DNA from 3 places in the Mixta sp. BE291 genome. Region 2 is predicted to be linked to each of the others. Evidence: predicted binding sites of a transcription regulator. Region 2 holds the regulator's gene; each other region holds the start of a gene.

Region 1 (2,276 bases), on a different contig from region 2:
CCCGGCTGCAGGCGACAGGTAATGGTGGCAAGGATGCCGCGCGGGAAATTCCCCAGATGCGGGGTAAAAATAACCGGCACGCCAAGATGCGCGACGATTTCAGGATGGTGGCGATGATTAAAGATGCCGTAAGGTTGCAGGCTCACTTCACAGAAGCTGTTGTTGATGCTGGCTTTGCGTCCGGCACCGCTTACGCCGCTGGTGGCGTTAATCACCGGCCACTGCGCATCATTCAGCAAGCCCGCTTCAATCAGCGGTTTTAGCGCCAGCTGTGCGGCGGTGGGATAGCAGCCGGGCACCGCGATCAGCTGCGCCTCTTTGATAGCGTCATGCTGCCACTCCGCCAGGCCGTAAACGGCCTTATCCAGCCATGCCGCATGCTGATGGCTAAAACCGTAATAGCGCGTATAAAAATCAGCATCGTTAACGCGGAACGCGCCGGAGAGATCAAACACCACGCAGCCCGCCGCCAAAAACTGCGGAGCCAGATCGTGGCTTACTTCATGCGCGGTGGCCAGGAACACCACATCCACTTTGTCGGCCCAGACTGAGACATCGCTCAGCGGCTCCAGCGGCAGATCAAGGATCCCTTTTAGCTGCGGATGCAGGTCGGAAAGACGTTTTCCGGCATCCGGGCTTTGCGCTGAAACCGCTAAAGCGGTTATGTTCATATGCGGATGACGATTCAGGAAGGTCGCCAGCTCAACGCCAGCATAGCCACTGGCACCTACAATCAGCGTATTCAACATCAGGCTGTATACCTTTTACAGTCAGTCAGATCCGGTGTGCAGCCGTGTCGCCGCGCGCCCATGAAGTTTAACGTCAGTCAGCGGGTTAATTCATTTCCCATCCCGCGCACGTTATTGTATTTTTATTCACTATTAATGCATGAATATTGATACATCCTAACTCAAGGACCGTCAACAGTGAAGACAAAATTACCGCCATTTATCGAACTTTACCGCCAGCTGATAGCCACGCCATCCATCAGCGCGACCGACAGCGCGCTCGATCAGAGCAATGAAAGTTTAATCACTCTGCTGGCGGGCTGGTTTCGTGATTTAGGGTTCAGTGTGGACGTTCAGCCGGTGCCGGGCACGCGGCATAAATTTAATATGCTGGCGAAAAGCGGCGCGGGTGCGGGCGGCCTGCTGCTGGCTGGGCATACCGATACGGTGCCCTTTGATGACGGGCGCTGGACGCGCGATCCCTTTACCCTCGCCGAGCATGACAACAAGCTGTACGGCCTTGGCACGGCGGATATGAAAGGGTTCTTCGCTTTTATTCTTGATACGCTGCGTGACACGGATATCAGCACGCTGAAAAAGCCGCTCTATATTCTTGCCACGGCGGATGAAGAAACCACTATGGCAGGCGCTAAATATTTTGCTGAGTCCACCACGCTGCGTCCCGACTGCGCGATTATTGGCGAGCCGACGTCGTTGAAACCGGTGCGGGCGCATAAAGGCCATCTCTCTAACGCGATTCGCATCGAAGGGCAATCGGGACATTCCAGCGATCCGTCACGCGGCGTTAATGCTATTGAGCTAATGCATGAATCAATCGGCCATCTAATGCAGCTGCGTAATACGCTAAAAGAGCGTTATCACCATGACGGCTTCGCTATCCCTTATCCCACCATGAATTTTGGTCATATCCACGGCGGCGACGCGGCAAACCGCATTTGCGCCTGCTGTGAGTTACATATGGATATTCGTCCGCTGCCGGGCCTGACGCTGACCGATCTGGATGAACTATTAAATGAGGCGCTGGCACCGGTGAGCATGCGCTGGCCGGGCCGATTAACGGTGGCTGAGCTGCATCCGCCGATTCCGGGCTATGAATGTCCGCGTGAGCATCAGCTGGTGCAGGTGGTGGAGAAGCTGCTGGGTACGCCAACCGAGGTGGTGAATTACTGTACCGAAGCGCCCTTTATTCAGCAGCTCTGCCCGACGTTGGTGCTGGGGCCGGGATCGATTAATCAGGCGCATCAGCCCGATGAATTTATCGATATGGCATTTATCAAGCCGACGCGCGCGCTGATCGGTCAACTGGTTAACCATTTTTGTTACTGATTACCATTATTTGGGGCAATTCACTGCTAAAACGGTAAATTGCTCCCGCAAAGTTTCAACTTTGCCGATAAGAATAACTTATCCCACTCCGCTATGATTAAATTTCTTAATTTACCAGTAGTTAGCGACATTAGGCGGCATGTTTTACGCAATTGACGAAAGATAAGTTACATGGCTAGATAAAAGGCAGTGTTATGCCCG
Region 2 (2,276 bases):
CGTTGACGTTAAACAGATCGGAGCGATCCATACCGGGCTTACGCGCTACGCCCGCAGAGATCAATACCACATCGGCGCCCTGCAGCGCAGGCGTTGCATCTTCACCGCTGAACCCTTTGATTTTAACCGGCGTAGGAATGTGGCTTAAATCAACGGCCACACCGGGTGTTACGGGAGCAATATCATACAGAGAGAGTTCTGAACCCGCGGGTAACTGGGTTTTCAGCAGAAGTGCGAGCGCCTGGCCGATACCACCAGCCGCACCGAGAACTGCAACTTTCATCCTAAACTCCTTATTATTGTGATCATTAAAATGCCGGCAGCCAGCGCGGAACAGATGCTGGACGACCTGAGAAGTATAGCGAGGATGTTGTCACTGTTTTGCATAACGCCCTTAAGCGCCAGCCAAAACGGGTGAACATGACCGCATTACGTACAGGACCGACACTGAGCGTAACCGGATACAGACAGAGTAATCAGCCCTACCTTACACCGTCCGCGCTTAGCAGAACAACATCAATTTTATAACAATTTCTTCACTTCATCTGTCATAGCTATGCGCTTCGGGTAAATTCTCTCTGCGCCGAAAGTCTGGTAAAATGCGCGCCCACTGCGCGGTAAAGCCGTTACTCGCCGCCGCGAATTTGCATAAACATTCATATAAATGCATAATAATGTATCGCCTGCTGGCCGGGCTTCACAGCATTTTTATATTATCGGTAGCCTATGCGTAACCCATCGAAACAAGAAGATCTGATTAAAGCGTTCAAAGCTTTACTGAAAGAAGAAAAGTTCAGCTCGCAGGGCGAGATCGTGACAGCGCTGCAGGAAGAAGGCTTCGACAACATCAACCAGTCGAAAGTCTCTCGTATGCTGACCAAGTTTGGTGCGGTGCGTACCCGTAACGCGAAAATGGAAATGGTCTACTGCCTGCCCGCAGAGCTCGGCGTTCCCACCACTACGTCTCCGCTGAAAAACCTGGTGCTGGATATTGATTACAATGATGCGCTGGTGGTGATCCATACCAGCCCAGGCGCCGCGCAGCTGATTGCTCGCCTGCTGGACTCGTTAGGGAAAGCGGAAGGCATCCTTGGCACCATCGCCGGTGACGACACGATTTTTATCACCCCGGCGCGCGCCTTCACGGTGAAACAACTCTACGAAGCTATCCTGAATCTGTTTGAGCAGGAGCTGTAAGCCTGGCGGGATCGTTGGCCTCAGCATTAACGATCCCGCAGCCTTCCTTATTCACTTCCGTTATGCCTCTCTCTGCTGCTGCCCCGCAGCTTCAGCACGCTGCTGTTAGCGCTTTTTTATGCATCCCTTCGTCTGCGGCTTTCATTGCCAAATGGAATAAGCAGGCAGTTCACTCTTTCCCCACATCACGTCCATGTCGCACAATATGCTGCCTTTAAAGCGACCAGGCAGGTCATAAAACTGCTTTTCAGCCTCTGATGGAGCATTTAACCAGTAAACAAAGCACAAATAGATAAAGCCGCTTATGCTTTTGTTTTGCCTAAAAAATAACGCATAAAGTACAAAATATAACCATTTTTTATAACTAATGGTTATTAAAAAAGCGACATTAGCTAAAGTGTCACAACAAAACATTATTAGCGTAATATTAATTTCGCACGTGATTAGATCTATACTTGTTTTCGTGATGAAGATCACAAACAAAATAAAGACAAAAACAGAAGACGAGGAACAGATCAATGAATATTAAAACTACTATCGCAACCGCAGGCCTGCTTTCTGCCCTGTCATTCGGCGCATTTGCAGCAGAATCCATTAACGCCGATCAGGCGAAAAATCTGCAGTCTGTGGGCGTTATCAGCGTCAGCGGTGTAGCAGGTACGCCAATGGATATCCATCAGGCGCTGCAGGCAAAAGCGGATCGTCAGGGTGCCAGCGCGTATCGCATTATCGAAGCGCGTAACAAAGACACCTATCACGTAACGGCAGAGCTGTATAAATAAGCGCAACATCATCGCCGGGTGTATACCGGTGTCATCTAATAACGACTTTCACGTAATAACGACGCGGCCCCAGAAATAATAATCGCTATCAAGCCATCACGGCCGCCGTCACCACACTATTCAGGAGTAAGAAATGAAAACGACATTTACCTTTGCGGCTTTAGGCCTGGCTTCCGTACTTTCTTTCGGCGCAGCAGCGGCCGACCTGGTGACCCAACAAGACGTTGCCAGCCAAAATCTCCAGCCGATCGGTACCATTTCCGTGAGCGGCATTGATGCCAGCCCAAGCGCTATTCG
Region 3 (2,276 bases), on a different contig from region 2:
GTTAAATCAGCCATTAGCACCTTAGAGCGGCGCTGGTAGTTATACATCTGCTTTTTGCTTTCCGGCAATAGCTCGATATCTACCGGCGTAAAGCCGCGCTCCTGGAACCAGTGAATACTGCGGGTGGTTAGCACAAACAGCTTTTTCAACCCCAGCTGGCGTGCCTGCAAAGCGACGCGCTGCAGCAGCATTTCACCGCGAGAAGAGCTACGATAGTCCGGGTGAACCGCGACGCAGGCCATTTCACCAATCTGCTCATCGGGGAAAGGATAGAGCGCCACGCAGGCGATGGTCAGATTGTCGCGCTCGATAATGGTGAATTTATCGATTTCCATCTCCAGCTGTTCACGCGAGCGGCGTACCAGAATGCCCTGCTGCTCCAGCGGACGGATGAGCTCCAGAATGCCGCCGATATCGTTGATGGTGGCGCGGCGGATCTGCTCGGCGGATTCCATCACAATCTGCGTACCGATGCCGTCACGGGAGAACAGCTCCTGCAACAGCGCGCCATCTTCCTGATAGCTAATTAAATGGCTGCGGCGTACGCCGCTGCGGCAGGCTTTCACCGCGCCGCGCAGGAAACGCACCGTACCGGAAAGGTAGTCGCCACGCTGCTCCAGCGTTTCAATGCGCGCCTGCGCATCGTTCGGGAACAGTTCAGAAATAATATTGCCTTCATCATCCGTCGCGCCCTGTTCAGAGCAGAAGCCGATCATCTTTTCCGCCCGCAGTTTGATCGCCAGCTGGGTGGCTACCTCTTCCGAGGTCAGATTAAAACTTTCGCCGGTGACCGACACCGCCACCGGACCGATCAGTACAATGGCGTCGCTGTCGAGCTGGCGATGAATCGCCTCTTCATCAATGCGGCGAATGCGTCCGCTGTGGCAATAGTCGATGCCATCGTCCACGCCCAGCGGCTGAGAAATAATAAAATTGCCGCTGACGACATTAATATGCGCGCCCTGCAGCGGTGTATTGCTCAGGCTCATCGACAGGCGAGCGGTGATATCCAGCTGTAAACGTCCGGCGGCCTGCTTAACCAGCTCAAGGGATTGCGCATCGGTTACGCGAGTATGCTTATGATAAAGCGGCTCCAGCTGATGTTCTGCCAGGTTAGCATCAATTTGCGGCCGGGCGCCGTACACCACCACCAGCCGGATACCCAGACTATGCAGCAGGCCAATATCGTTAATTATGCTGGAGAAGTTCTCATGCTCGATCGCTTCGCCACTGAGCATAATCACGAAAGTCTTGTCCCGATGAGCGTTGATATAGGGAACGGAATGGCGAAAACCCTGAACCAGTGCGGTGCTACGTTCCTTCACGGCAAACCCTCTCTTGCATGAATATTCGGTTTTTGTGTATTTTTATTCTTTTGTTGCCTGAAGTGCAAGCTGCTTTTATGATCGCTTATCATTTTTCACAATCGGTTAATAAGCTTAACAGGCTGCATTTAATGGTTTTTTCCGGATGACAGCATAAAAGCGATTGGGTTAAAGTTTTCGCCACTTTTTTTTCTGGCTTTTTTTTAGACACAACACAGTATCTGGAGCGGCATGTCCGAATCTCATCCCGTTATCAGCCGTCGTCGGCTGTTACAGGGCGCTGGAGCAATGTGGTTACTGAGCGTGAGCCGGGTTGGCCTGGCGGCCAGCAGCCATATTGTTGCGGTGCGCATCTGGCCTTCTTCCAGCTATTCCCGCCTGACCATTGAATCAAGCGTGGCCCTGAAATATAAGCAGTTTGCCCTGAGCCATCCCGATCGCGTGGTGATCGATATTGAAAATCTGCATCTGAATCGGGTGCTGAAAGGGGTAGGGCAGCTGGTACAACGCAACGATCCCTATATCAAAACGGCGCGCGTGGGCCAGTTTGATCAAAACACCGTGCGTATTGTGCTGGAGCTGAAGCAGAACGTCTCGCCGCGCCTGTTTACGCTGGCGCCGGTCGCTGGCTTTAAACATCGCTTAGTGGTGGATCTCTATGCGGCCTACGATACGCAGGACGATCCGCTGTTGGCGCTGCTCAAGGATTACAATCAGGGCGAGCTGGAGCGGACGCAGCCTGCCGAAGCGCCGCTGCCCGGCAAAGCAGGACGCGACCGTCCGATTGTTATCATGATCGATCCGGGACACGGCGGCGAAGATCCCGGCGCGCATGGCCTGCATAAGACGCGTGAAAAGGATATCGTGCTGAAAATCGGCCGTCGTCTGAAGGCGCTCATTGATAAAGAGCCGAATATGCGCGCCTATATGACGCGTAATGAGGATGTCTTT

The links. The regulator ArgR, encoded in region 2, controls arginine synthesis, uptake and breakdown. The targets are predictions, from matches to a motif close to ANTGAATAAAAATACANT.
Region 1: the regulator ArgR is predicted to act here: its motif matches at 863-880, upstream of argC (N-acetyl-gamma-glutamyl-phosphate reductase).
Region 3: the regulator ArgR is predicted to act here: its motif matches at 1,359-1,376, upstream of argA (amino-acid N-acetyltransferase).

What each region holds. Positions count from the first base shown of each region.
Region 1 covers NZ_JAVDXN010000009.1:13,012-15,287, forward strand. Annotated here, with positions in the region: gene argC (N-acetyl-gamma-glutamyl-phosphate reductase) at 1-749, opposite strand, end outside; gene argE (acetylornithine deacetylase) at 927-2,075, shown strand.
Region 2 covers NZ_JAVDXN010000003.1:518,168-520,443, forward strand. Annotated here, with positions in the region: gene mdh (malate dehydrogenase) at 1-283, opposite strand, end outside; gene argR (transcriptional regulator ArgR) at 727-1,197, shown strand; gene yhcN (peroxide/acid stress response protein YhcN) at 1,716-1,979, shown strand; gene yhcN (peroxide/acid stress response protein YhcN) at 2,113-2,276, shown strand, end outside.
Region 3 covers NZ_JAVDXN010000006.1:95,599-97,874, reverse strand. Annotated here, with positions in the region: gene argA (amino-acid N-acetyltransferase) at 1-1,325, opposite strand, end outside; gene amiC (N-acetylmuramoyl-L-alanine amidase AmiC) at 1,557-2,276, shown strand, end outside.